3 regions of the Pseudarthrobacter sp. S6 genome follow, and region 2 is predicted to be linked to each of the others. Evidence: riboswitches for the same ligand, from Rfam matches in the RefSeq annotation. Region 2 holds a riboswitch; each other region holds the start of a gene.
What was found. A riboswitch is a leader RNA that binds a small molecule or an ion and turns the genes downstream of it on or off. The one in region 2 is predicted to bind S-adenosylmethionine.
Positions count from the first base shown of each region.

Region 1 (9,628 bases), 1.5 Mb from region 2:
CGAGCTGATGACCCAGGATCTGGACCACCGCGTCCTTAAAAAGGCCGCCGTGGTGATCGAGGGCGAACGGATCGCCTGGCTCGGTTCCGCCGCGGATGCGCCGGCGGCCGACGAAGCCGTGGATGCCGGCGGCCGGGCCGTTTTGCCTGGCTGGGTGGATTCGCACACCCACCTGGTCTTCGCTGGCGACCGCACCGCGGAGTTCGAGGCGCGGATGGCAGGGGAGGCGTATTCGGCCGGTGGTATCGCCGTCACCATGGGCGCCACACGGCGCGCGTCCGATTTCGACCTCACCCGGCTGGCCATGGCGCGTGTGTCCGAGGCCGTGTCGCAGGGCACCACCTACCTCGAAACCAAGACGGGGTACGGGCTGGACATTGAGCATGAGGCCCGGAGCGCCCGGATCGCCTCCACGGTCGCAGACGAAGTCACCTACCTTGGCGCCCACCTTGTCCCCGCGGGCACCGATGCCGAGGCCTACACCGATCTCGTCTGCGGGCCCATGCTTGATGCCGTCCGGCCCTACGTCCGGTGGGCGGACGTGTTCTGCGAGAAAGGCGCCTTCACTGCCGAGCAGTCCCGCCGTGTGCTGGAGGCGTGCCGCGCCTCGGGACTGGGGATCCGGGTCCACGGCAATCAGCTTGGCGAAGGTCCCGGCGTGCAGTTGGCGGTGGAATTCGGGGCAGCCAGCGTGGACCACGTGAACTACCTGTCGGACCGTGACGTGGCGGCGCTCGCGGAAAGCTGGTCCGGCTGGAATCCGGTCAGCGGTACGGGTGGCCGGGGCACCGTGGCAACCTGCCTACCCGCCTGCGATCTTTCCACCCGGCAGCCGCTGGCCCCGGGGCGTGAACTGTTGGACGCCGGGGTGCAGGTGGCGTTGGCGTCCAATTGCAATCCGGGTACCTCGTACACCAGTTCCATGGCGTTCAACGTGGCGACGGCGGTGCTGCAGATGCGGTTCAGCGTCCACGAGGCGGTGCGTGCTGCAACCTATGGGGGCGCGCTGGCGCTGCACCGGGAGACAGGGCACGACGCCGACGGCGCCCGGGCGGTGGGTTCGCTCGCCGTCGGGCACCGGGCAGATCTGCACATGCTCAACGCGCCCTCCGCCACGCACCTCGCCTACCGCCCGGGTATGCCGCTCACGTACGGGGTGTGGCGGGCCGGTGCGCGGGCACGCTAACTGGGGTCACGTATTTGTGATTGCGATGTGATCATTTGGTCCTGTTATGATCAGATAACGTCATATTCTGGTGACTGTTTGACGCCGATTTGTTTGACGCTGAGAGGCTCCCCATGACCCGCACTGACCGCCTGACGGCCATTCTGGACATCCTCGCCAAGACCGGCCAGGTGGAGGTGGAGGAGATTGTCACGCAGCTTGCGGTCTCGCCTGCCACGGCGCGGCGTGATCTGGACAGCCTGGCCAAGCGACGTCTGCTGACCCGCACCCGCGGCGGGGCCACCACAGGCGCCTTGGCCTACGACCTTCCTGGCCGGTACAACCGTGACGACCACGCCGAAGCCAAGGAACAGATCGCCCAGGCCGCCGCGGCCCTGATTTTTCCCGGCGCGGTGATCGGGCTGTGCGGCGGCACCACCAGTACAGCCTTGGCGCAAATCCTGGCCACGCGCGAGGACCTCAACGCTCCCGGCCACCAGTCCACCCTGACGGTGGTCACTAACGCCATCAACATCGCTGCGCAGTTGGCTGTCCGCCCCAACATCAAGGTCATGGTGACCGGCGGCATCCTAAACCCCCGCTCGTACGAACTGGTGGGACCCTACACCGACATCATTATGCAGAAGGTGGTCATGGACATCGCCTTCATCGGCGTGAACGGAATCGACCCTGAGGTCGGTCCCACCAATACGGGGGAGGGCGAGGCGTCAGTCAATGCCCTGCTCGCCAGCCGGGCCCGGATCTCGTACGTGCTGGCCGACTCCTCCAAGGTGGGCGTCAGAGCCTTTGCCACCATGGATGGCTACGAGTTCACCCGCCTGATCACCGATTCCGGGATCTCCGCCGAGGACAAGGCGGCGTTCGAAGCCAATGGCACCGAGGTGATTGTGGCCCCGCACTAGGTGCCGCGAACAGCCCCTAAAAGATCACCGGCGGCGCATCCAGGACGGTCTCGTCCACCCGGCGGTCCACCCATTGGCTGAATGGAATGTCGAGTTCGTACTTGCCCAGGTCGGTGCGCAGAAGTGTCCGCACCGCTGCATTGTCCGGGTTGTTGAGGGATTCGAAATACTCCACCGACCAGTGGAACCAGCGCATGCAAAACAGGCGCATGGTGAGCCCGTGGGTCACCAGCAGCGCGTTCGGGGCGTAGTCCGGTTTGGACCAGTGGCGGTAGAGCGTCTCCATAAAGGATGAGATCCGGTCGTAGACGTCGGAGCCGGATTCGCCCTCCCGGAACCGGTAGAAGAAATGGCCGTAGGCGTTGCGGAGTTCCTTCTGGTCTTCGATGTCGCCGGCGATCTGGAAATTGGCCCAGTCCTGCTCGCGGAGGCGCGGTTCTTCGATCACCCGTTCCGTGAGATTGCCGAGGTTCAGTGCCGCCAGGGTCTGGTGCGCCCGAAGGTACGGGGATACGTAGACGCAGACCTGCCGGCCGTCCAGCTCGCGGCGGATCAGTTCGCCGGCAGCCGTGGCCTGCGCCAGGCCCTGGGGAGTCAGCGGAATCCGGTAGTCCGGGACCCTGTTGTAGATGGACGTATCGACGTTGGCCGCGGACTGGCCGTGCCGGATCATGAAGATTTTCCCTGGCGCGCTCATAAGCCCCAAGCATAGGTCCTGCCTCCGTCGCAGGGCCTCACTGCGAGCCGGGCCGCCGGGAATCAGCGAAGAACCAGAAACTACAGGCAAGATGGAACCATGTTGGTTCCCTCCCGCCGTCGCCTGCGGATCGAAGTCTGGATTGTGCTGGGTCTTTCCCTGGGGCAGTCCGCCGTCTACTCGGTGGTGCAGCTGCTGGACAAGATAACCCGGGCCCAGCTGGCCGAAGGCACGTCCACGCTGAACCGGTCACAGAGCCCGCGCGAATACTTCGACCTTACATACCAGCTGCTGGACATCATTTTCGCCCTGGTGCCCGTGCTGCTGGTGGTCTACTTCCTCACGGACCAGCGGCAATCCGGTGCCGGCGTAAGCTCCCAGAGCGGTTCGGCTTTCCGGAAGCTGGGCTTCAACTTCGCCCGGCCGGGCCGTGACCTGCTGCAGGGCTTTGGCCTGGCGGCGCTGATCGGGATCCCGTCACTGGGACTCTACGCCGCGGGGCGTGCGCTGGGGATCACCACGGCCATCATCCCCAGCGCACTCGACTCATACTGGTGGACAGTTCCAGTCCTGATTCTTTCAGCGCTGCGGCACGCCGTGGTGGAGGAAGTCATCGTGGTGGGCTACCTTCTGGACCGATTCGGCAAGTTCGGCTGGCGCATGCCCCTGGCCATCTTCGCCAGCTCGATGCTCCGCGGCACCTACCACCTGTACCAGGGCTTCGGGCCGTTCATCGGCAACGCCGTGATGGGTGTGGTGTTCGCCTGGCTCTACACGAGGACCAAACGGGTGATGCCGCTCGTCATCGCGCACGCGCTGCTGGACATCGTGGCGTTCGTGGGCTTCAGCCTCTTTGGCCGGGCCGTGGGACTGGGGTAAGAGGGCCGTTGTTCCCATGCCGCACCGTGCACTGAATAAGGTCCGGCTTAAAAGGTTTCGGCCGCCATCGGTGGGTGGCATCATTGGCTCCCGCTGATGGCGGCCGAAGCTTTGAACGAGCAATCAGATGGTGACTGCTCCGGTAGAGGTTTCGAAGGTCACTGACAGGATTCCAGGGGTTCCATGCGGAGCCACCCAGTCAACGGCGACGTCCTCCAGGGGCTTTTCGACGGGTTCACCCAGCCATTCCGTCACGCGTGCGGCGGAACCGGCTATGGTCAGGCAGCTCATCTTGACGTTGCTTTCATAGGCATTTGACGGGTGCAGGGCGGGGTCGCCCGCCCACTTGAGCATGTACGGGACCTGCGGGTCCGCGATCAGGCCCAGGATGCCGATCTGCTTCCAGACCAGCTCGCGGCCGTCCGGGAACTTGCGGTTGCCGTTGACGGCAGCACGGCCCAGCCGGTCTTCGAACGGAGCGAGGTCGTCCACTTCGACGCACCAGCCCATCCAGCCGCCGCCGGCTTCGGACCGGGCCCGGACAGCCTGCCCGAAGGGGGCCTTGTCCGATGCCGGGTGGTTCAGGACCTCCACAACTTCCAGGTATTTGTGGCCGGCCAGGGGAATAATCATGTTCCGGGTTCCAAACCGGGGGTGCACCCCGCCCTTCACGGCTTCAACGCCGAGGGCGGACGAAATACGTTCGGTGGTGGCAACGAGGCCATCTTGTTCACAGGCGTAAGAGACGTGATCCATGCGCATGCCATCATCTTGGCACTTTGTGATCCGGCTCTCAGCTAAGGGTAGCCTTACCGGAATCCGTTGCGTCACGAGTGGACATTCCGCCGGAATGCAGGAGAAGGACCGGCCAGCTGACCACCTTCGTCACAATCCTGTTCCTGTCCGGGAAAGTCTTCCTACACTGAACGCAACGGAGTTGTGCCACACCACGTCAAGGAGCATTGAATGTCGAACGCATGGTCTTTCGAAACCCGCCAGATCCACGCTGGCCAGGAACCGGACAGCGCCACCGGCGCGCGGGCGCTCCCAATTTACCAGACGACGTCGTTCGTTTTCCCGAGTGCCGAAAGCGCCGCCAACCGGTTTGCCCTCGCAGAACTCGCACCGATCTACACCAGAATCGGCAACCCCACGCAGGACGCCGTGGAACAGCGGATTGCCAGCCTTGAGGGCGGGCTCGCTGCACTGCTGTTGAGCTCGGGACAGGCCGCCGAAGCCTTTGCCATCCTGAACATTGCCGAAGCCGGGGATCACGTGGTGGCCAGCCCCAGCCTGTACGGCGGGACGTACAACCTCCTGGCGCACACCCTCAAGAAGTTCGGCATATCCGTCACGTTTGTGGCTGACCCGGACAACCTCGACCAGTGGCGCGATGCCGTCCAGCCCAACACCAAGCTCTTCTTCGGCGAGGTGGTCTCCAACCCGCGGCAGGACGTGCTGGACATCGAAGGCGTGTCCGGGGTAGCTCATGACGCCGGCGTCCCCCTGATTGTGGACAGCACCCTGTCCACCCCGTACCTCATCCGCCCGCTCGAATGGGGCGCGGACATTGTGGTCCACTCCGCCACCAAGTATCTGGGCGGCCATGGTTCCGCGATCGCGGGCGTGATCGTGGACTCCGGAAAGTTCGACTTCGGCGCGGACCCGGAACGGTTCCCGGGCTTCAACACCCCGGACCCCAGCTACAACGGGCTGGTGTATGCCCGGGACCTCGGTGCCGGCGGTGCCCTGGGTGCCAACCTGTCCTACATCCTCAAGGCCCGGGTGCAGCTGCTGCGCGACCTCGGCTCGGCAGTGTCACCCTTCAACGCATTCCTCATCGCCCAGGGCTTGGAAACGCTGAGCCTGCGGGTGGAGCGGCACGTGGCCAACGCCGTCGATGTTGCCCAGTGGCTTGAGGCAAGGGACGACGTCGAATCTGTCGCCTATGCCGGTCTGGCCTCCAGCCCCTGGTATGAGCGCGGCCGCAAATACGGCCCCAAAGGCACCGGGGCGGTGGTCTCATTCAACCTGGCCGGCGGCGCGGAGGCCGGGAAACGCTTCGTGGATGCCCTGGAACTGCACTCCCACGTTGCCAACATCGGGGACGTCCGTTCACTGGTGATCCACCCGGCATCGACCACGCACAGCCAGCTCTCGCCGGAGCAGCAGGTCATCGCCGGGGTCACGCCGGGACTCGTCCGCCTGTCCGTGGGCATCGAACACATCGATGACATCCTGGCCGACCTCGAGGCCGGGTTCCGGGCAGCCAAGGGTGCAGCGGACCCCAACAAAGACGCGGTGGGCCCGCAGGAGTAGGGCTTCAGCGAAGTCACAACCAGTCACACGCTTAGCAATAGACCGGGGCTGTTCGTACACTCGAAGTAGGTCATGAGTGCCAGCGACAGCCCCGGCTTGCTGGCCGGCAACCCTCTTTTGCGGCGGGGTGCCCCGGGTGAGGACCTGGCCTGCCGGTCAATTGACGGTGGGCAAGCGCTTAGAAAAGGTCCTTCCATGACGATTACGATTTCCCGTACTGCAGCACCCGGAAACGGCGTGGTCCGTTACGCCAGCATCGGCGGACTTGAGCTCGAAGCCGGCGGTTACCTCCCGGACGTCACCCTTGGCTATGAAACGTGGGGAACCCTCAACGCGGACGGCTCCAACGCCGTCCTGATTGAACACGCCCTGACCGGCAGCACGCACGTGACGCGCGGCGACAGCGACGAGCCAGGCTGGTGGGAGCAACTGGCCGGACCCGGTGCACCGGTGGACACCGACCGGTTCTTTGTGGTCTCCATCAACGTCGTTGGTGGCTGTTACGGCTCCACCGGGCCATCCTCGGTTGCCCCCGACGGCAAGCCATGGGGGTCGCGGTTTCCGTTGGTAACGCTGCGGGACACCACGGCGGCTGAGGCCAGGCTGGCTGACCAGCTGGGCATCCCGAGCTGGTACGCCGTGCTGGGCGGCTCCATGGGCGGCGCGCGGGCATTGGAATGGGCGGTCACCTACCCGGAACGGGTCCAGCGGTGCGCTGTTATCTCGATCGGTGCCGCCAGCACGGCCGAACAGATCGCGTTCGCCCAGGCGCAGACGCTCGCCATCCGCCAGGACAGCAATTTTAACGACGGCGATTACTATGGCGGTCCGCTGCCGGAGGACGGACTGGCCCTGGCGCGGCGCATTGCGCACATCACCTATCGCTCCGCAGAGGAATTTGATGGTCGCTTCGGCCGGTCGGCCCAGCACCCGGAATCGCCATTCCAGGCGGCGGCGCTGGGGGAGCGGGGCCGCTACCAGGTGGAAAGCTATCTGGATTACCAAGGCAAAAAGCTGGTGCGGCGCTTTGATGCCAACAGCTACATCGCCATCACCGACGCCCTGATGAGCCACGATGTCTGCCGCGGGCGGGGTTCCCTGCATGAGGCCTTGGGCCGGGCTACCGCCAGGTTCTTCGTGGCCGCCGTGGACAGTGACCGGCTGTATTTCCCGTCCCAGTCCCGTGAGCTGGCCGACGCGCTCCCGGGTGACGTGGATGTGCACGTTATTGAGGCGCCGATCGGCCACGACGGCTTCCTGACCGAGATTGGCCAGCTCGGCACCCAGCTCCGGAATACGTTCCTGGTCTAAGCAGTTAGCCGTTCATGATGTCGGAGCGGCGCTTCATATAGTCCTCCATGGCCAGCTCGCCGTTGCTGTACTGCTGGTCGAGTTCGGCCAGTTTCCGGGCACGGTATCCCTGCGGGCCCGACGGCGGCAGGGGAATAGCGGGGGCGACAGGCGGCTTCGGTGCTTCCGCGCGCTGCGCCGGCACCGACTGATCATTGGCTTGCGGCTGGCCGTACGGCGGGAACTGCTGGTCTGCAGATGGAATCGGCTGCATGGGCGGCAACGGCTGGCTCGGCGGCAGGGGCTGTGGGCTCATGACCTGGCGGAAGCCGCCACTCATGTAATCCTGCTGCGTATAGCCGTCACGGGGCTGTTTGTTCTGCTGCCCTGGGTACTGTTCGCCGCCTGGAAACTGCTCAGGGTAGCGACCGGAAAAGCTCTGCTCCTGGTTCCGTTTGTTGACGGACTTCCGGTACATCCGCATCGCCATAGGCACCACGAACGACAGAATGATGATCCAGAAAAACAAGCTGTTCACGGTGTAGCGCCTCTCATATGTGTCCTTCCAGCTTAACCCCGGAGTCCACACGCCCGGCCGGGATCCGCAGGAAGGCTCCATCCCGGTTCACGGCATCCTGCACGGCATCGCTGTTCCCTGTGTCATGCCGGCCCGCCGCTAGCGCCGGGCGTCGGCGGTGCCCAGCGGCCCCTCGCCGGATCCCAATGGAACGCCAGGGCCGAACACGGGGCCTGGCATCGGACGTTTTGCGGTGATGCCGTCGCCGGAAGAGCGGTGGCGCAGCCGCCGCACCACCCACGGGACAAAGTACTCGCGGGCCCACACCAGGTCTTCGGAGCGGGCTGCCCGCCACGTGCGGACGGGCAGGGGCTTGGGCCGGAGCGGCTCGAGAGTGTGGTTCACGTTCAGCGAATCCAGCACCATGGCGGCGATGGTGTGGTGTCCCAATGGCGAAAAGTGCAGGCGGTCCTCGTCCCACATCTGCGGATCGTTCAGCTGCTTGAGCGACCACATGTCAGCGATGATGGCGTCATGGCGGGCGGCCACGGTGCGCAGGTTCTCGTTGTAGATGGCCACCTTGCTGCGGATCCGTCCCAGCACCGAGGAGCCGGTATCCGGGCCGTTGAACAGCACCACCGTGGCACCGCCCATGGCCAGGATCTGGACCACTGAATCAAGTTTTTCGGCGAGGGCGTCGGGGTCTCCGCCGGGCCTGATGAGATCGTTGCCGCCGGTGGAAAGGGTTATCAGGTCCGGCTTCAGCGCCAGGCACGGAGCGAGCTGCTGGTCCACGATCTGCTGCAGGAGCCGGCCGCGAACCGCCAGGTTGGCGTAGGCGAAGTCCGTCGGGCCGCGGCCCAGTTCCTCGGCCACCCGGTCGGCCCAGCCGCGGAATCCGCCGGGCCTGGTTGGGTCGGGGTCGCCGATGCCCTCGGTGAATGAATCTCCCATCGCTACATAGCGGCTCCATGGGTGCGCTTCCGTGGCCCTGGGTGGGCTCTGCATGGCTTTCGCGTCATTCACGGTCCTATCCTGCCTCCTCTTTCACAAGCTACGCCACCGTAGGTAGTTACCACCGGGTAACTGTAAGAATGGAAACCATGACTGTCGCCCAAGTATTTCCCGCTCCTGTTGTTCTGTGGTCCCGGCCGGAGGACCAGCGCTCCGGGAAGCCGCTGCTGGTGCTGCTGCACGGCTACGGTGCCAACGAACAAGACCTGCTGAGCCTGGCGGATATGCTTCCCGAGGATTTTGTTGTTGCCTCGCTCCGGGCGCCCCTGGTGACCGGCCCCGGGTTTACATGGTTCCCGCTGACGGCTTCCATCGAATACACGCTCGACGCCGTCAAGGCCGCAGCCATGTACGTGCAGGACTGGATTGACACCGTCAAAGCCGACCACCCGACGGTGACGCTGCTCGGCTTCTCCATGGGAATGGCCATGGCCACCACGCTGCTCCGGCAGCGCCCCGCTGACTACGCCGCCGTCGTCGGGCTTTCCGGTTTTGTGGTCAACGCGGACGGCGACCCCGCCTTCAAAGACGGCGAACTGGACGGCACGGTGCCGCTCTTCTGGGGCCGGGACCAGCAGGACCCCGTAATCACTACCGACAAAATCGACTACACCATGGGCTGGGTGCGGGGGCACGTCAAGCTCACCAAGGTGCTGTATGCGGGCATGTGGCACGGCATCAACCAGCAGGAAATCGGGCACGTTTCCGAGTTTCTGACGCACGAGGTGCTGAACAAATAAACGTACGACGGCGGCCGGCGGCACAGTGCCGCCGACCGCTGACGCTTGTCAGGCTTCGGGGGCCACAACCTTCACGGTCTGCCC
Region 1 covers NZ_CP189581.1:1,463,478-1,473,105, forward strand. The annotation lists gene hutI (imidazolonepropionase) at 1-1,186, shown strand, start outside; gene ACQCS0_RS07095 (DeoR/GlpR family DNA-binding transcription regulator) at 1,300-2,088, shown strand; gene ACQCS0_RS07100 (histidine phosphatase family protein) at 2,105-2,785, opposite strand; gene ACQCS0_RS07105 (CPBP family intramembrane glutamic endopeptidase) at 2,885-3,664, shown strand; gene ACQCS0_RS07110 (VOC family protein) at 3,788-4,426, opposite strand; gene ACQCS0_RS07115 (bifunctional o-acetylhomoserine/o-acetylserine sulfhydrylase) at 4,631-5,983, shown strand; SAM riboswitch class IV at 6,052-6,166, shown strand; gene metX (homoserine O-acetyltransferase MetX) at 6,179-7,294, shown strand; gene ACQCS0_RS07125 (hypothetical protein) at 7,299-7,811, opposite strand; gene ACQCS0_RS07130 (SGNH/GDSL hydrolase family protein) at 7,950-8,798, opposite strand; gene ACQCS0_RS07135 (phospholipase) at 8,894-9,544, shown strand; gene ACQCS0_RS07140 (RNA-binding S4 domain-containing protein) at 9,593-9,628, opposite strand, start outside.
Region 1: another riboswitch for S-adenosylmethionine. It lies ahead of metX (homoserine O-acetyltransferase MetX); the one in region 2 lies ahead of ACQCS0_RS19275 (DUF1737 domain-containing protein).

Region 2 (9,628 bases):
GGTGGTGGACGAGGGGACGCTTGAGGCGGCGGCGCGGAGCCTGTACGTCACGCCGTCGGCAATTTCCCAACGGCTCAAGGCGATGGAGGACGCGGCCGGCCAGATCCTGTTGCAGCGCACCAACCCCGTCCGGCCCACAACTGCCGGGGAAGCCATCCTGCGGTTCGCCAGGCAGGTCCGGCAGCTCGAATGGGACGCCCAGCAGGAGCTAGGGGCGAGCCGTGACCGGCCGACGGCGCCCATCCCCTTGGTGGTGAACGCGGACTCACTCTCCACCTGGTTCATGCCTGCCTTGGCAAGTCTTCCGCCAGACCTCGGCGCTTGCTTCGAACTCCGCAGGGAGGATGAACAGCATTCCACCCAGCTCCTGCGGACGGGATCGGTGATGGCCGCGGTTACCGCAACGCCGGAACCGGTCCAGGGCTGCAGCGTGGAACCGCTGGGTTCCCTGCGGTACCGTGCGGTGGCAAGTCCCGGCTACCTCCGGCGCTGGTGGCCCGACGGGCCGGAACTTGTTTCAGGGAGCCACGCCCCGGTGGTGGACTTTGACCGAAAGGACGACCTGCAGGACGGGTTCTTCCGCACGAGGACCGGCGCAGAACTGACCGCGCCGCGGCACTATGTGCCGTCGTCGGCCGAGTTCGCCCAGGCCATCCGGCTGGGACTGGGATGGGGGCTGCTGCCGGAGCAACAGTGCCTGGCAGACCTCCGCAGCGGCGCCCTCGTGGAGCTGGCCTCCGCGAGCCCCGTTGACGTGTCCTTGTACTGGCAGCGGTGGAAAATCGACTCGCCGGTGCTCAACCAGCTGACTGCCGCCGTCCGGGAGACGGCCTCCCGGGAGCTGCGCCAGCCAGGCGCCTGAACCGGCCGCCGCCTGCCGTCAGATGCGCTTCAGGGCCTGCTCCAGGTCGCCGATGAGGTCGTCCACGTCCTCCAGGCCCACGGACAGCCGCACCACACCGTCGCTGAGCCCGATGGCGGCGCGGCCTTCGGGACCCATGGCGCGGTGTGTGGTGGTGGCCGGGTGGGTGATCAGGGACTTGGCGTCGCCCAGGTTGTTGGAGATGTCGATGATCCGTAACGCGTCCAGCAGCGCAAAGGCGGCGTCCTTGCCCGAGCGGTCATCCGTCGTCGCAAGTTCCAACGTGAGGACGGTGCCGCCGGCCTTCATCTGCTTGGCGGCGAGCTCGTACTGCGGGTGGGACTTGAGCAGCGGGTACTTAACCCAGCTGACTGCCGGCTGCTGCTCGAGCCATTCGGCCAGCCGCAGCGCTGACGCGGACGAGTGGTTCACACGCAGGGCCATGGTCTCCAGGCCCTTGGTGAGGACCCAGGCGTTGAACGCTGATAGGGCCGGGCCGGTGTGCCGCATGAGCTGCTTGACCGGGCCGTCAATGAAATCCTTGGTGCCCAGGATGGCTCCGCCCAGGACGCGTCCCTGGCCGTCGATGTGCTTGGTGCCGGAGTACACAATCACGTCCGCGCCCAGCTGGCCGCAGCGCTGCAGCAGGGGAGTGGCGAAGACGTTGTCGACGACGACGGTGGCCCCGGCGGCGTGCGCCAGTTCGCTGACGGTGCCGATGTCCACGATTTCCTGCATCGGGTTGGATGGCGATTCGAAGAACACTGCGGTGGTGGGTTCCGACAGTGCAGCAGCCCACTGTTCGAGGTCCGGGCCGTCAACGAACACGGTTTCCACGCCCCAGCGCGGCAGGATCTCGTTCAGGATCACAAAGCAGGAGCCGAACAGTGAACGCGCGGCAACCACCCGGTCGCCGGCCGCCAGCAGGGCGCCCAGGGCGGTGAAGACCGCTGACATGCCAGATGCCGTCGCAAAGCACGCTTCGGTGCCTTCGAGCAGGCGAAGGCGTTCCTGGAAGGTGGCCACGGACGGGTTGCCGTACCGGGAGTAGACGAAGCGTTCGTCCTCGCCGGTGAAGGCGCGCTCGGCGGCGGCAGCGGACTCGTAGACGAAGCCGGAGTTCAGGAAGACCGGCTCGGTGGTCTCCTGGAAGTTGGTGCGGTCCAGCCCGCCGCGGACGGCCTGCGTTTCGGCGCTCCAGCCGGCGGCGTCTTCGTTGAAAGTCACTTCGTTATTCCCAGGTTGGTGGGGAGGCCGCGGTTCTTCCAGCCGTTGACGGTGCGCTCGCCGTAGCGGTCCGTCTCGCCTTCGAAACCCTCAAGGACGTTGTAAGCGGTGAAGCCGGCCTGCGTCGCGGCGATGGCGGCGGCGATGGAGCGCTGGCCCGAGCGGCAGAGGAACACCAGTTCGGCGCCGTCGTCCTCCGGTGCCTGCTGTGTCAGGTCGGTGATGAAATCCGGGTTGGGGATGCCGCCGGGGAAGGTCCACGGGATGAACAGGGGATCGTGGTCCGTGGCCTTGGTGTCGGGGATGCCGATGTGGGCCCATTCGCCTTCGGTCCGTACGTCCACCATAATGGCGCCCTGCTCCAGCTTGGCCCAGGCTTCGTGCGGGGTGAGGTCTCCGGCGTAGCTCATGCGTGGCCCTCGCCGTCGAAATCGAGGTCTTCAACGGCGGTGGCCACGGCGGCGTCCGCCGTTGCGATGGCTGCCGGGAGGATCAGTGCCTGCGCAACAATCACGCTGGTGCCGTTGAACGTGGCGGCGGGGCTGCCGTGCAGGACATACCCTTCGGCCAGGGCAGTGGAAATCCGTTCACAGAAAGACCTGTCGTCCGGCCCGGTGACAAGCCGGTACGACAGTTTTTCTTCGGGGGCAGGGTCAGGGGCGGGGGCGTTAGGCACGACGGAACTCCTTCTTTCACGCTTGCAGCTCGAATGGGTCGATATGCCGAGTATTCACCTGAGGCACCCCGCCGCGAAAGGGAGGGTTGCCGACCGGCCAGTCAGGGCTTGGCGCCGGTTCTCATTACTCCCGAAAAACGTAACACTCGCCCCGCCCCGCCGCACCGCCGCCGTCGTCATGTTCCGTAACCAACGCGTGTTTCCTGTCCCGCATCATTCCCGCCTGATCACCCTGTTGGAGTATGGGCGGCGCTGTACCGGGCGGTGAGTTCGCGCTTGAGGACCTTGCCGCTGGGGCCGGTGGGGAATTCGGTGACTAGGGTAATGATCCGCGGATACTTATAGGCCGCCAATTCCGCGGCGGCGAAGTCCCGCAACTCATCAACGGTGGCGCTGCTGCCCGGATTGAGGACGACGGCGGCCGCCACCTCCTGCCCATGGGTTTCGTCGGGGACGCCATAGACGGCAACGCTCAGGACTGCCTCGTGCCGGCTGAGGACTTCCTCTACCTCGCGCGGGTAGACGTTGAAGCCGTTCCGGATGATCATCTCCTTCTTCCGGTCCAGGATCCGGAGGTAGCCGTCCCCGTCCTTGGTGCCCAGGTCGCCGGTCCGGAACCAGCCGTCCACCACAGCCTCGGCGGTGGCTTCGGGCCGGTTGAGGTAGCCCGTGAAGAGGTTGTGCCCCCGGACCACCAGCTCGCCTAACTCGCCCGTGGGCAGCAGTTCGATGGCATCTTGGACGTCCGCGCGGGCGATCTCCACCTGGACTCCCCAAATGGCCTGGCCGACCGTTCCGGGCCGCGGCGCTTTGCCTACATGGTTGAAGGTGGCAACCGGGGACGTCTCGGTCAGGCCGTAGCCTTCGTAAATGTCCGAGCCGAATTCCGTCTTGAACCTGTCCATCACCGCCACCGGCAGGGACGCGCCGCCGGAGATGCAGTAGCGCAGGGCGTTGGACCGGCCGGTGTTGGTGCGGGCGGCTTCGAGCATGGCGATGTACATGGTGGGCACGCCGAAGAAGACATTGATGTTGTGCCGGGCGAGGGCATCCAGGGCTGCGTCCCCGCGGAACTTGGGCAGCATCACGATGGTGGCCCCCGCCCGCAGCCCGGTGTTGAGGACGCACGTCTGGCCGAAGGTGTGGAACATCGGCAGTCCGCCGAAGATGACGTCACCGCGGCGGAGGTCAAACGTGCTGGTCAGCAGCGTATTGGTCTGTTCCACAAGGGCGAAGTGGCTGCCCAAGGCGCCCTTGGGCTTGCCGGTGGTCCCGGATGTGTACAGAATCGTGGCCGTCTCGAAGGGCCGCAGCGGCAGCCAGGTGCTGATGGGCTCGGCTCCTGCCGCTTCGGTCTCCAGCCGGGCAGCGCCTTCGGTCCCCTCCGGCACCAGGACGGTGACGACGTCGATGCCCGCGGCCGCGGCGCCTTTGGCACCTTCCTCAAGGAGCGGTCCGGCGCAGACGAGCAGCTGCGCGCCGCTGTCGCGCAGCATGTACTCGATCTCCTTGCCCTTCAGCAGCGCATGCAACGGCACCACCACGCCGCCCAGCGCGAGGACCGCGTAGTAGACCCGGGCGAAATCAGCAATATTGGGCATCAGCAGGGCCACGCGGCTGGCGTGCCCCACGCCACGGTCCCGCAACGCACCGGCATACGCGCGCGTCTGTTCCCAGAGTTCGCTGTAGGTCACCCGCTCCTCGCCCACCACGAGGGCCGCGGAGTCCGGGAAGCGGGCGGCTGATTCAGCCAGGATTGCGGCAACAGAGATGGTCCCGAAACCCTCTTCGGCGGTAGGTGAAGTGTTCATGGTGTCCTGTCTGGCTAGTGGAGTGGTTGACAGCAACGCGGGGTCACTTAGCGCCCGTCCAAAGCCTCCGCATGGGCGTTAAGTGACCCCGCGTTGCTTTGGAGGAGGGGTGTGGGTCGGGCTTTGAGGATCAGGGCGTCGCCCTGGCCGCCGCCGCCGCACAACGCAACCACGCCTGTCCCGCCGCCGCGCCGGTTCAGCGCGAGTGCCTGATGCAGGACCAGACGCGCCCCCGAGGCGCCCACCGGGTGGCCCAGGGCGATGGCGCCGCCGTCGGCGTTGATCCTGTCCGCGTCGATCCCCAGGTCCGTGGCGGACTGCAGTACCACCGAGGCGAAGGCTTCATTGATCTCAATCAGGTCCACGTCGTCAATGGTCATCCCTTCAAGTTTCAGGGCCCGCTCAATGGCGCGGGACGGCTGGGAATGCAGGGAACCGTCCGGTCCGGCGGTCTGGCCGTGGCTGCCGATTTCCGCGATCCAGCTGAGGCCGGCCGCTTCCGCTGCTGCCTTGCTGGCCACTACCACGGCGGCCGCGCCGTCGGACAGCGGGGAGGCAGAACCGGCGGTGATGGTGGCGGCCGGATCCTTGGAGAAGGCGGGCTTCAGTGCCGCCAGCGTCTCGATTGTGGTGCCGGCGCGGATGCCCTCGTCGGAATTAATCACGACGGCGGGTCCCCGCCGCTGCCGGACCTCCAACGGAGCGATTTCCTCAGCCAGGATGCCGGCCGCCCGGGCGGCCTCCGCCCGTTGGTGCGAAAGGGCGGCCACGGCGTCCTGGTCCTCGCGGCTGATGCCCAGGCGGACGTTCCCGGCGTCGGTGGCGGAGCCCATCAGTTCACCTGAGACGGGGTCCTGCAGGCCGTCAAAGTTCAGCGAATCCAGCAGCGGCGCGTCACCGATCGCGACGCCGCCGCGGAGCCGGGGCAGCAGGTGCGGGGCGTTGGTCATGGATTCCTGGCCTGCCGCCACAATGAAATCAGCCTCGCCGGCGCGGATCATCCGGGCGGCATCGATCACGGCGGTCAGCCCGGACAGGCACAGTTTGTTGATGGTCACGGTGGGCACATCCCAGCCGATGCCGGCGGCGAGGCTGGCCTGCCGGGCGGGTCCCTGACCAGCGCCCGCCTGGATAACCTGCCCCACGATGACGGCCTGGATCTGTTCCGGCGCCACCCCGGACCGTTCCAGTGCGTTCCGGATGGCGTGGGCACCCAGTTCGCTGGAGGTGAGCCCGGACAGGCTGCCGCGGAACTTGCCGAAGGGGGTCCGTGCGCCGCCCAGGATGACGGGGATGTGAGAATCGTGGCTCATGGGGTGCCTGTCGCCCGCGCTACTCGAAGGAAGCACGACGGCGGTCCGACAACCGGGTGTTCCAGACGTCCGGTTTGGTGACCTGGAAGCGGCGGCCGGTCAGCGCGAGTGGCGTCAGCCGGATGTAGTATTCCTTGGGCCCGGGCTGCCAGGGCTCCAGATGCAGGGCGTCAACGGCGTCCTTCTCGGCCTGGGCCTCGATCACGGCGGTGTCTCCGCGCGCCACCACGCTCCAGGCGATCTCCGTGCGGGGATCGTATCCATCGATCTCCAGCGCCGCGGGACGGTCCGCCTGGGCGCCCCAGAGTTTGGCGCCACCGGCGCTGCGGAAGACAATGCTCCTGCGGTCCAGCACGTAGTTGACCGGAAAGATCTCCGGATGGCCGTCCACTACCAGGGCCAGGCGCCCCAGCATGTCATCGGCCAGCAACTCCCAGCATTCGTCGAACGTCAATGTGTTGGTCGGCTCCGTGTGAGAGTTCATGCACCAAACCATACGGACCTGCGCGACGGACCAAAAGGGCAGTTCCGCCCGTCAGTACCCGGCCCGGGTCTGGGGCGGATCAATTCAGTGCCGTTCAAGACGCTCCAGCAGCGCGTCCAGGATCGGAAGCTGGCCCTTGACCAGCTTGCCGCGGGCATCGGTTTCCGTCACCCACCGGGCGTCGTCCACCTCGGGAAAGTCCTGGATGATGCCGGATCCTCTGGGCCACTCCAGCGGAAATGTGTTGCTCACAATCCCATCCGGCTGGAAGTCAGACTCAGCCGCAAACACCGTAATGATCTTTCCGGACGATTGCCGGAAGGCGCCCAGTTCGAAGTAGTCAACGGCCGGCGGCGGCGTGCCGATCTCTTCGGCGAATTCCCGAAGGGCGGCCACCAGGGGTTCCTCATCGGGAAGGTATTCGCCCTTGGGAACGGACCACGACTGGGTCTGTTTGCGCGCCCAGAACGGTCCGCCCATGTGCGCTATCCATACGTCCAGCCCGTCTGCTCCCCGCCGGTACAGCAGGATCCCCGCACTGCGAACCGCCATGGCCTCAGGCCCTCCTGCTGAACGCCGGAAAACTGCTGCATCCCGGAAAACTGTTGAATCCCAACGAACTACTGAACCCCGGCAAGCAATGCGTTGAGTTCTGCCGTCAGCTGCTTCTGTACGGCAGGCGTTCCCACTTCCTTGCCGTCAATGTGGTTCACCGGTGCGAGCAGCCTGATGCTGGAAATCAGCCATACGGCGTCGGCATCCAGCAGGTCCTGCGGTTCCAGCGGACCATACCCGAGCTCCCACCCGGCCGCCTTGGCCGCCGCGAAAAGGGCACCCTGGGAGGTCCCGGGGAGGATCCCGCTGTCCAGCTGCGGGGTGATGAGCCGGCGCACCGTGCGGGTGGCGCCGGCGCCGTCGTCGGAGGTTTCCACATGTGCCAGCAGCACAGTGGACGTGGGACCCTCCAGGACCCGGCCGTCTGAGGACGTGAAGATGACGTCCTCGGCGCCCTGTTTGTGGGCGTACCGCAGGGCGGCCATGTTCGTGGCATAGGACAGGGTCTTGGCGCCCAGCAGCAGCCACGGGGCACGCTCAGCCACGTCGCTGTCGTAGCCGCGGTCCAGGAGGATGACGTCGATCCCGGTTTCGCGCTGGCGGCGGCCGAGGGCGCCCACCGGGGAGATCTGAACCCAGCACGTAGGGGACTCCGCGCCGTCCGGGCCACGGGTAACCAAGAGTTTCACCACCACCTCGTCCTCATCTGGCGAGGGAGCAGGGTGTTGGGTGCGGCGCTCCGCGACGCCAGTGGAGATGGCTGCCCGCCACACGGCCTGAGCCGGGATCGCCAGGTCAAGGGCCTGGGCCGACCCCGCCAGCCGGTCCAGATGAGCCTGGAGCTTCCGGACGGCGCCGCCCACCGCGAGCATGGATTCGAACACGCCATCGCCGCGAGTGGCGCCCTGGTCCGTGGCCATCAGCTGGGGCTGTGAAGCGTCGGCCAGCCGGCCGTCCGGGAACGCGGGGTCAAGGAAAACGAGCACCACGGGCGCAGGAGAAGTCATGGCTCCAGCTTAGTAGGGCCCACCGCGGCTAAGCTGTGGTCATTGCCCCGCCGGAACCGGTCCGCGGGTGCGCGCAATCCGGGGGTATTCCAGTGCTGTGGCCAATTTCTCTTGCCGGTACCGCCCCCGCGTGGTTGGTGGTGGTGCTCAGCCTCGCCGACCTGGTAATCCGGGTCCTGGCCATCGGCATCATCCCCGGCAACAGGCGCCCCACCACGGCCATGGCCTGGCTGCTGGGAATCTTCTTTGTGCCGTTCCTGGGGCTGGTCCTTTTCCTGCTGTTCGGAAACTTCAAGCTCTCCAGGCGCCGCCGCCAGCAGCAGGAGATCATCAACACCCGGGTGCGGTCCGGCATCTCGGCGCTCGCCGACGTCGTCAGTGAGTATCCCGGGCCCGAATGGGTGAAGTCGGCCGGGGAACTGAACCGGCGGCTCGGCTCCCTCCCCATGGTGGACGGCAATTCCGTGGACCTCATTCCCGGCTATCCGGACTCGATCCTGGCCATGACCGAGGCGGTGCGCAAGGCCAAGAACTTCGTTAACGCCGAGTTCTACATCATGAGTACGGACCACATCACCGATGACCTGCTGACCGCACTCGAGGAGGCCGCCGAGCGCGGCGTGGAAGTCAGGGTGCTGTTCGACCACATCGGCACGCTCCGGGTCAAGGGTTACCGCAACTTCCTCAAGCGGCTGAGGGCCGGGAAGATCCAGTGGAAGCGGATGCTCCCGCTGCTGCCGACCCACGGCCAGTGGCGCCGCCCGGACCTCCGCAACCACCGGAAGATCATGGTGATCGACGGCGAACTCGCCTTCACGGGGTCGCAGAACCTGATCGAGCCTTCCTACAACAACCCCAAACACCGCAAAGCCGGCCGCGAATGGGTGGAGCTGATGGCCTGCCTGCGCGGACCGATCGTCACCACACTCAACGTCGTTTTCGCCACGGACTGGCTGAGCGAAACCGACGAGTCGCTGGAACATCAGCTGCAGCTCCCGGCCAACCCCGAACCGGGCAACGTCACAGCCCAGGTGGTGCCGAGCGGCCCCGGGTTCATCACCGAAAACAACCTGCGTCTCTTCAACACCCTGATCTATTCTGCGCAGCACCGGATCTCCATCTGCAGCCCGTATTTTGTGCCCGACGATTCCCTGCTCTACGCCATCACCACAGCGGCCCAGCGGGGCGTGGACGTGGAGTTGTTCGTCTCCGAGAAGGGCGATCAGTTCCTGGTCCATCACGCCCAGCGCTCCTATTACGAGGCGCTGCTGGAGGCAGGTGTCCGGATCTACCTCTACAAAGCGCCCTTTGTGCTCCACGCCAAGCACTTCACCATCGACGACGAAGTGGCGGTCCTGGGCTCCAGCAACATGGACATGCGCTCCTTCTCGCTGAACATGGAGGTCTCGGTGATGCTGCTCGGCGCGGAAATCGTGAACAACATGCGCGCGGTGGAAGACACATACCGGGACATTTCGAAGGAGCTCATGCTCGAGGACTGGGTCCAGCGCCCCTTGGCCGCCCGGTACATCGACAACGTGGCCCGGCTGACGGCTACCGTCCAGTAAGCCTGCAAGTCACCAGGGCTGCCTAGCCGGTGGGAAAGTCCGCGCCCAGCGCGGACAGCACACCGTGCGCCTTCACCCGGATTTCGTCGTACTCCTCGCCAGGTACCGAGTCGGCAGTGATGGCG
Region 2 covers NZ_CP189581.1:4,009,802-4,019,429, reverse strand. The annotation lists gene ACQCS0_RS19290 (LysR family transcriptional regulator ArgP) at 1-862, shown strand, start outside; gene ACQCS0_RS19285 (O-succinylhomoserine sulfhydrylase) at 881-2,089, opposite strand; gene ACQCS0_RS19280 (rhodanese-like domain-containing protein) at 2,086-2,499, opposite strand; gene ACQCS0_RS19275 (DUF1737 domain-containing protein) at 2,496-2,765, opposite strand; SAM riboswitch class IV at 2,779-2,894, opposite strand; gene ACQCS0_RS19270 (long-chain-fatty-acid--CoA ligase) at 2,993-4,576, opposite strand; gene ACQCS0_RS19265 (acetyl-CoA C-acyltransferase) at 4,624-5,889, opposite strand; gene ACQCS0_RS19260 (pyridoxamine 5'-phosphate oxidase family protein) at 5,909-6,373, opposite strand; gene ACQCS0_RS19255 (NUDIX domain-containing protein) at 6,458-6,925, opposite strand; gene ACQCS0_RS19250 (aminodeoxychorismate lyase) at 6,994-7,935, opposite strand; gene cls (cardiolipin synthase) at 8,031-9,503, shown strand; gene ACQCS0_RS19240 (chorismate-binding protein) at 9,526-9,628, opposite strand, start outside.

Region 3 (9,628 bases), 1.1 Mb from region 2:
AGCCGGAACTCCTCGGGGATCGACTGGAGCGCCCGCTTGACGTCCGAGTCCGGCAGGTGGTCCAGCGCCTCAGCCTCGGCTGAACGCAGGCCGCGGGACGTGTGCGACTCAGCCCTGGCAAGCTGCCAGTCCTCGATGGTGTCCGAGTTCGACTGCAGCGGTTCGCGCTGCCGCTTGCGGTACAGGTTGATGTACGTGTTGGTCAGGATGCGGTACAGCCAGGCCTTGAGGTTGGTACCGGGCTTGTACTGGTGGAACGCTGAGAACGCCTTGGTGTAGGCCTCCTGGACGAGGTCTTCCGCGTCGGCAGGGTTCCTGGCCATGCGCATGGCGGCCGAGTACAGCTGATCCACGTACTGCATGGCATCACGCTCAAAACGGACCCGGCGTTCTTCCGCCGATTCGGTGGCCACGTCCACGGGTTGCTCAGCGGACACAGGCTCGGCACTCACAGGCTCAGCGGACACAGCCTCAACGGTCGCAGGGACTTCCGCTTCAGGCTGTGGGCCGCTCCCTGCTGGCGCATCGCTGCTGGCAGTGGCGTCGCTGCTTGATTTGGCTTCGCGTTCGGATGCCTCATACATGGCCTCGAGGGCCGGATCCAGGGTGCTCATTGCGTTCAAGTCTACTGTGACGGCCCTGGCACGTGGTGTTCCGTACTCCGGAAGATCGGATTCCAGAGCCTGCAGCGCCACGGGCCCGGTGGGCTCCGTCCCGTCCTTCAGTAACCTCAAGGGCAACTCCACTCTGTCTCAGGCCAGGGCGTTCCAGGCAAATATCTGCCCGGCAATCCGTGGTGTGTCAATTCGTCCGGTGTTCGGCGGACCCGCAATTCATAACCGCTGGCGGCAGGCAAATATTCCTCAAAAGTGCAAGACTAGAACGGACTCCGCCGCATTCGGTGCGGTTCGTCCAGCCAGGAGGAAATCCATGTCCTTTGTCCGTACTCTCGCCCGCCCCATGCTGGCTTCCAGTTTCGTCGTCGCCGGACTGGACAAGCTGAAAAACGCCGATGACACCGCCACCCAGCTCTCGCCGCTCCTGCAGAAGGCGGCCGCGTCGCTGCCGTTCCAGGCCGACGAGAAAATGCTGGCACGCGTGATCGGCGGAACGCAGGTGGGTGCCGGCGTACTGTTCGGCCTGGGCAAGTTCAGCCGCCTCTCGGCATCACTGCTGACCGTCATCTCCCTCCTTAATACCTTTGTGGAGTGGCGCAGCGCGGACATCAGCACCAAGGAAGGCCGCCAGGCCCGCCGGAACCAGCTGCTCAAGAACGTCTCCCTCAGCGGCGGCGCCCTGCTCGCCTCAGTGGACACCGCCGGCAAGCCCGGCCTGGCCTGGCGTGCCGAGCATCTCGCCGCAGACGCACGGAAGTCTGCTGCAGGTGCGCGGAAGACCACCGGCCAAAAGTTCCACAAGGCGGACAAGGCCGTGCGCCGCGCCGTGGATCACGCAACGGGGGCGTAAGGACGGATGACCGGTTCCACCCCGCCCGCAGCCACGGACCCCCGCATCAGCACCGACACCGTTCCGTTCTGGCCGGCTCCCTTCGCCAGCAGGCCCATCAACGCCACCGTCACGGTGCCTGGTTCCAAGTCCCTGACCAACAGGTTCCTGGTCCTGGCTGCGCTGGCTGACGGGCCGTCCCGTCTCCGCGCACCCCTGCATTCCCGGGACTCCGCCCTGATGATCGAGGCTTTGCGCCAGCTGGGGGCCACCATTACGGAGGTGCCCGGCGACGGAGCATTCGGGCCGGACCTTGAGGTCACGCCGCTGAGCCAGGAGGCGCCGTCGTCAAGCACGCACATTGACTGCGGCCTCGCCGGAACAGTGATGCGTTTTGTTCCGCCGCTCGCGGCGCTGCGCACCGGCGTGAGCGTGTTCGACGGCGACCCCCACGCCAGGAAGCGCCCCATGGGCACCATCATCGAGGCCCTGAGAGCCCTCGGAGTGGCGCTGACCGCGGACGACGGCGGGACCCCCTCGTCACTGCCGTTCACCGTTGAAGGTACCGGGCAAGTCCAAGGCGGCCATCTGGTGATCGACGCCAGCGCGTCATCCCAGTTCGTCTCCGCCCTCCTGCTGGTCGGCGCCAGGTTCACTGACGGACTCCACCTGGAGCACGTGGGCAAGCCGGTGCCCAGCCTGGACCACATCAACATGACGGTTGCCGTACTTCGCGGCGTCGGCGTGACCGTGGACGATTCCGTGCCGAACCACTGGGTGGTGGCCCCGGGCCCCATCCGCGCTTTTGATCAGCGCATCGAGCAGGACCTCTCCAACGCCGGCCCGTTCCTGGCCGCAGCATTGGCCTCCGCCGGCACCGTCCGCATCCCGGACTGGCCCACCGGCACCACCCAGGTGGGCGATCTCTGGCGCAGCATCCTGGCGGATATGGGCGCGGACGTCATCCTGGCTGACGGCGTCCTGACCGTCACCGGCGGGCCAGAGATCAAGGGCGCGGATTTTCACGAAACCAGCGAGCTCGCCCCCACCGTGGCGGCCCTCTGCGCCCTGGCCACCGGACCTTCACAGCTGACCGGCATCGCGCACCTGCGCGGCCACGAGACGGACCGGCTGGCCGCGCTCGTCACCGAAATCAACCGCCTCGGCGGCGACGCGGAAGAGACCAGCGACGGCCTCGTGATCCGCCCGGCAAAGCTGCACGCCGGCGTCGTCCACAGTTATGCGGATCATAGGATGGCCACTGCCGGCGCCATCCTCGGCCTCGCAGTACCGGGCATCGAGGTCCAGGACATCGCCACCACGGCCAAGACCATGCCGGAATTCCCGCAGATGTGGGCGGACATGCTCACCCAGGGCGCGGCCGCCGGCGACGCCACGGAAGGTTCCGCTGGTGGCACGCAGCACTGATTCCTGGGACGAGTCCGACGTCCGGATCCGGCCCAGCAAAAAGGGCTCCCGGCCGCGCACGAAGGACCGCCCCAGCCACGACGACGCCGTCACGGGCCGCATCATCACCGTGGACCGCGGCCGGTACACCGCCGTCGTCGGTGAGGACTCGGGCGACGAACGGATCATCATCGCCGCGAGGGCCCGCGAACTGCGCCGCTCCCCCGTGGTGGCCGGCGACTTCGTCTCCCTTGTCGGCGATGTGTCCGGGGAGCCCGACACGCTGGCCCGGCTGGTCCGGATCCAGGAACGCCGGACCTTGCTGCGCCGCAGCGCCGATGACACTGATCCGATCGAGCGTGCGGTGGTGGCCAACGCCGATCAGCTGGTGGTGGTGGTGGCCGCCGCAAACCCGGAGCCACGCACCGGCTTCATTGACCGTGCCCTGGTGGCCGCGTACGACGCCGGCATCGAGCCGCTGCTGCTCGTCACCAAGGCGGATGTCAGGGATCCCGCGGAACTGTTGTCCAACTACGAACACCTGGACTTCCCGGTGATCATCAGCCGTACGTCGGACTCCGAGGCCTCAGGTATTGATGCCCGCTCCGATGACGGCCTCTCTGCCCGCCTGGACGGAGACGCGGTTTCGCAGCTCCGCGCGTACCTCGAGGGCAAGGTCTCGGTGATGCTGGGCCATTCCGGCGTGGGCAAGTCCACCATGGTCAATGCGCTCACCGGGGCCGAACGGGCCACCGGTGGTGTGAACGCGGTGACCGGCCGCGGCCGCCACACGTCGTCGTCGGCCCTTGCCCTGAAGCTGACGGGAGCTCCCGCCGGAAGCTGGATCATCGATACCCCTGGCATCCGTTCGTTCGGTCTGGCCCATGTGGACCCTGACCGGATCCTGCGGTCCTTCCCGGACCTGGAACCGGGCACGGATGCCTGCGAGCGTGGTTGCAAGCACAACACCGCGGCTGTCAACTGCGGTGTGGATTCCTGGGTGGCGGCCGGTCAAGCGGGCCCCACTGGCCCGGCCCGGCTAGCATCCCTGCGGCGGCTGCTCGGCACTGATCCGCGCCTGGTTGGCCAGGAAACCAAGGAACTGGGCAGCATAGGCTAGCGGCCAAAAGCCGACGTCCCCAACCCCACGGCCCGGAGACGGTAGTTTGTAACCATGATCCAACCCGCTTCGAGCTACAACGATGACCTGCGCCTTGCCCATGTGCTGGCAGATTCCGTGGATGACCAGACCATGAGCCGCTTCAAGGCACTGGACCTCCGCATCGAGACCAAGCCGGACCTGACGCCGGTCACGGACGCGGACAAGTCCGCGGAGGAAGCCATCCGCGGCCAGCTGTCCCGCTCGCGTCCCCGCGACGCCGTGCTGGGCGAGGAATTCGGCAGTTCGGGCCATGGCTCCCGCCGCTGGATCATTGATCCCATCGACGGCACCAAGAACTTTGTCCGCGGCGTCCCGGTGTGGGCCACCCTGATAGCCCTCGTGGACGAAGGCGAACCCGTGGTGGGAGTGGTCAGTGCACCCGCGCTGGGCAAGCGCTGGTGGGCCGCCAAGGGTTCCGGCGCCTACATGGGCAAGTCCCTCGCGGCCGCAACGCGGCTCCGGGTCTCGGACGTCTCCAAGCTCTCGGATGCCTCCCTGTCTTATTCCAGCCTGGGCGGCTGGAAGGAACGCGGCAACCTGGATGAATTCCTGGGACTGACCGAAGACGTGTGGCGAACACGCGCCTATGGCGATTTCTGGTCCTACTGCATGGTGGCCGAAGGTGCCGTTGACATCGCCTGCGAACCGGAACTGAATCTGTACGACATGGCCGCACTGGTGCCCATCGTGGTCGAAGCCGGCGGCCGCTTCACCTCCCTGGAGGGCCAGGACGGACCGTTCGGCGGCAACGCCCTGGCCACGAATTCCATCCTGCACTCCGAAGTCCTCAAGCGGCTGAACCCGGATCTGGACGACCTTCTTTAGGTCGTTTTACGAATTATCGACGGCGGACGCCCCCTGATTGGGGCGTCCGCCGTCGTATCTTCGACAAATATTCCATTCCTCAAACGTGCGTAACAAAGCCCTTAACATTGGGGCGGGCTTCCTTCTCGCCCCGGCACATGTTCTACGCTCTTAACAGGTCACGAGTGCCAGCGCTAAACCCCGGTTTGCTGGCCGGCAACCCTCCATTCGCGGTGGGGTGCCCCGGGTGACGACCAGGCCGGTCCGGAATGGACACGGCAAGCGCGGATTCCCGGTACCGGGAGTCCTTTTAGAGTGAGGTCTCCTTGACAACTGCCACCGTCTCCCCCGCCAGTTTTTCCCCCAACAACGCCGCTGCGCTGATCCACGATGCCGCTACGGTCTCCGGACGCCCCCTATCCGCCGTCACCGGCGCGGAAATCCAGGCACCGTTGATCCAGGGCGGCCATGTCCGCTACGCAAACCTGGACTACGGCGCATCCGCTCCTGCCCTCTCCGTGGTGTCCGCCTACCTCAACGAGATCCTGCCGTTCTACGCCAGCGTCCACCGCGGCGCGGGCTTTGCGTCGCAGATCAGCACCTCTGTCTACGAGAACGCCCGGAACATCGTGCGCGATTTTGTGGGCGGACGCCCGGACGACTCCGTCATCTTCACCCGGAACACCACCGACTCGCTGAACCTGCTCGCAGGTTGCCTGCCAGCGACGGATGGCCGGCCGGATGGAGATGTCCTCTACCTGGACATCGAGCACCACGCCAACCTCCTGCCGTGGCAGGGCGTCCCGCACCGCAGCGTCGTCGCCGCGGACACCATCGTGGGGACCCTTGAGGTCCTGCGCGCCGAACTTGAGCAGGGCAACGTCAGTCTCCTCGCGGTCACGGGCGCCTCCAACGTCACCGGCGAGATCCTGCCGGTCAAGGCCCTGGCCGCCCTCGCCCATGAGTACGGGGCGCGGATCGTGGTGGACGCCGCGCAGTTGGCGCCGCACCGACGCATCAATATCAGCACCGACGACGTCGACTACCTTGCCTTCTCCGGCCACAAGCTCTACGCGCCCTTCGGCTCCGGGGTCCTGGTGGGCCGCACGGACTGGCTCGACGCCGGTACTCCCCATCTGGCCGGCGGCGGCGCCGTCCGCGAGGCCAAGCTCGACGGCGTCAGCTGGGCCACCGGCCCGGCCCGGCACGAGGGAGGCTCCCCCAACGTCCTGGGTGCGGCTACCCTGGCACGGGCCACCCAGGTCATCGCATCCTTGGACCAGGACCGCTGGCACGCCCACGAAGCGGCCATCCGGTCATTCCTGGTTGACGGGCTCGGGAAGATCGACGGCGTCACCGTGCACCAGATCTTCTCGGATACGGACGCCGACACCGGCACCATCGGCGTGGTGAACTTCTCCGTGGCAGGATACGACGCCGGACTCGTGGCCGCGTACCTGTCGGCCGAGCACGGAGTTGGCCTCCGGGACGGCCGCTTTTGCGCGCACCCACTCCTCAAGCGCCTCGGCCTTCCCTCCGGTTCGCTGCGGGCCAGCTTCGGCGTGGGCTCCCGGCTGGAGGATGCCCAGCGGCTCCTTGCAGGCCTGGAGCAACTCCGCCGGACCGGCCTGGGCTGGGACTACGTGGTGGACGCGGGCCGCTGGGTTCCGGCTAACGACACCCGCACCTACCCGCACTGGGCGCCCAACACGCCGGGTACGGCCGGCGCGGCTCCGTGCCTTGACGACTGACTGAGCCTTTCGTCCTGTACCTCCTGATCTGACGGCCACCCACCGGGTGGAGGCCTATACGGTAAATTCGACGGATACGGCATTGGCAGAGTTGAAGGAGGCCGGACGTGGCACGGGGTGGCCCCAGGCTTGAGCACGGACGCCGCCTGGAACTCGGGCAGAGTTTCCAGGACGGCGGCGAACATTACCAGCGCGTACGCCCTGGCTACCCCGCCGAATCAGCGGACTGGCTGATCCCTTCCGGAGCCAAAGACGCAGTGGACGTGGGCGCCGGGACCGGCAAGTTCACCGCCCTGCTGATGGAACGCGGCCTGGCGGTTTCCGCCGTGGACCCGTCCCCGGACATGCTGGACCAGCTGCGGGCACACTACCCGGGGGTTTACGCGACCCCGGGGACCGCAGAGGCCACCGGCCTCCCTGAGTCCTCGTTCGACGTCGTGAGCGTTGCGCAGGCCTGGCACTGGTGCGATCCGCTTCCAGCGAGCACCGAACTGGCGCGGATCCTGCGGCCCGGCGGAACCATGGCCCTGATCTGGAACCAGCTGGACACGTCCGTGCCGTGGGTCCACCGGTTGTCCCGCATCATGCACGCAGGCGACGTCTACAAGCCCGGCTTCCGACCGGTGGTGGGCCCGGAGTTTGAAGGCCTCCAAAGCCATGTGGCGGGGTGGGAGGACAGCCTCAGCACGGCGGACATCATGGAACTAACGAAGTCCCGCAGCTACTACCTGAGCGCTGGCGAAGCCACCCGCAGCAAGGTCCTGGCCAATCTGGACTGGTATCTGCACACGCATCTGGGGCACGCCGTGGAAGGGGACATCAGCCTGCCGTACCTGACGCTGACGTGGCGGGCAGCGAAGGCGTGACGGGCGCAGACCACCGGGTAGGCTTGGAGGCGTGAAGACCAGCGCGCCCTCCTCCTCGATCGAGGACTACGTCAAGGTCATCTACGGCTTCACGGAGTGGCAGGATAAACCAATTACGTCCTCCCAGCTCGCGCAGCGCCTGGGGGTGGCCAATTCTTCGGTCTCAGAGATGGTCCGCAAGCTCAAGGACCAGGGCCTGGTGGACCACAAGCCCTACAGCGCCATCACCCTCACGGACTCCGGTGTCCGGCTGGCACTGTCCATGGTGCGCCGGCACCGGCTTATTGAGACCTACCTCGTCCAGGAGTTCGGCTACAGCTGGGACGAAGTCCACGACGAAGCCGAATTGCTGGAGCATGCGGTGTCGGACACGTTTATCGAGCGCATGGCGACGAAACTCGGCAACCCGCAACGCGACCCGCACGGCGACCCGATCCCCGCCGCGGACGGCACGGTGCTGCTGCCGAAGGCCCATCTGCTCGGCGAACTCGATCTCGGACACACCGGCCGGATCACCCGCATCAGCGACGAGAACCCGGATCTGCTCCGGTATCTTTCCGCCGAGGAAATCGATCTCGATGCCGAGGTGGAGGTCGTGGGCCGCAAGCCGTTCGGCGGCGCGCTGGTGGTGCGGATCAGCAGCCCCGGCAGGAAGCGGGATTATGATCTCGCGGATGAAGTCACCGCTGCGCTCTGGGTCCACAGCGACCACCCCCACACCGGCTGCACCCTCAGTGGCACCTGAATGACGAACACCCGCGCGCCGGCATGGCAGGCCTGGGTGGCCGTGGCGACGGGCGGCCTGGCCGGAACCGAACTCCGGTACGGCCTGGGACTCGCGTTTCCGGAAGCCGCGGGGACAATTCCCTTGACCACCCTGGGAATCAATGTGGCTGGCAGCTTTGTGCTGGCCGGCCTCACCACGGTTTGGATCGCCCGGCCGCGGACTGCATTCTGGCTACGCGCCGGCCTCGGGCCAGGACTTCTGGGCTCGTTCACCACGTTCTCAGCCGTAATGTTCTCGATTGACCAGCTGGCCACGGCTGGTGAATATCCGGTGTGGATGGCTTACCTGGGGCTGTCCCTGGTTTTGGGTCTGGGCGCCGCGGCCGGTGGCTGGCGGACCGGGCGGCTGCTCACCGACCGGCTGGAGGCAGCATCATGATGGGCGCGGTCCTGGTGGGAGTGTTCGGCATGGCGGGCGCCCTGCTGCGCTTCGCCGTCGACAGCTGGTTCGCCCACCGTTCGGGGCTCCGTGGCGCCGTGGGCTCCAGCGGGACGCCGCGGCACTGGCCGTGGGCCACGCTGACAGTCAACGTCACCGGGTGCCTGATCATAGGGCTGTCCATCGGCATCACCAAACAGCTGGGCCTCGCTCCCGAGTGGCAGACCGCCGTCGCCACCGGTTTTGCCGGCGGCCTCACCACGTTCAGCTCCTGGACCACCGCGACGGTGCGGCTGCTCAGTGAGTCGCGGTTCGGGGCCGCAGCCTTGAACGTCGGCGCCAACCTGGCCGCCGGTTTCGCCGCGGCGGCTGTGGGCATCGCCCTGGCGTCGTAGGAAGCTCCTTCGGTTTGGCCCCGTCCCGTATCGTTGACTCTGATGATTAGCAGACGTGACGCGGCAATTGCCCTTGATGTACCGATGGAAATGGCCCAGCGCCATGGCATCCCCAAACGAATGACCGAGGCGGAGCTGGGCGAAATCCTGGACAACCCGCCGGCATGGCTGATCCAGTCGAGGGCCAACCGGACCGGCAAGCGTCCGGTCTGGGTGCACCTGGAATGCGCCGTCTGCGGCTATGAAGAAGCGGCCCGGCCTAAGAAATGGTGGCCGGAATTCACGTATGTGGTGTGCGAGCACCATTCCCCGGACGAGGTGCCCCCGCTGCGGGCTGGCCTTATCAGGAGCGAGTTCGACGGCGTCGGGACCCGTTTTGTGGGCATTGCGGACGTTGCAGTTCCGGACTGATCCGGGGCATTACATTCGGGGCTGAACAGGCGTATTTTACGAAGTGGGACGCAGCCCGTCCCCCACTGTAAGGAGCACGCCATGCCGGATAAGTCACCACATCAGCAGCTGCACAAGAAACCGGTTAAAACCATCAAGGAAAAACGCGCGGAGAAGAAGGCCAAGAGCCCGATTGAAGGCCCGCAGGACCCGGTAGCCCACCTGAAGAAGCGCCGGTAGCG
Region 3 covers NZ_CP189581.1:2,927,715-2,937,342, forward strand. The annotation lists gene ACQCS0_RS13985 (sigma-70 family RNA polymerase sigma factor) at 1-614, opposite strand, end outside; gene ACQCS0_RS13990 (DoxX family protein) at 931-1,467, shown strand; gene aroA (3-phosphoshikimate 1-carboxyvinyltransferase) at 1,474-2,874, shown strand; gene ACQCS0_RS14000 (ribosome small subunit-dependent GTPase A) at 2,858-3,973, shown strand; gene hisN (histidinol-phosphatase) at 4,028-4,840, shown strand; SAM riboswitch class IV at 4,997-5,110, shown strand; gene ACQCS0_RS14010 (aminotransferase class V-fold PLP-dependent enzyme) at 5,146-6,570, shown strand; gene ACQCS0_RS14015 (class I SAM-dependent methyltransferase) at 6,678-7,436, shown strand; gene ACQCS0_RS14020 (metal-dependent transcriptional regulator) at 7,468-8,181, shown strand; gene ACQCS0_RS14025 (CrcB family protein) at 8,182-8,601, shown strand; gene ACQCS0_RS14030 (CrcB family protein) at 8,598-8,996, shown strand; gene ACQCS0_RS14035 (hypothetical protein) at 9,039-9,407, shown strand; gene ACQCS0_RS14040 (hypothetical protein) at 9,489-9,626, shown strand.
Region 3: another riboswitch for S-adenosylmethionine. It lies ahead of ACQCS0_RS14010 (aminotransferase class V-fold PLP-dependent enzyme); the one in region 2 lies ahead of ACQCS0_RS19275 (DUF1737 domain-containing protein).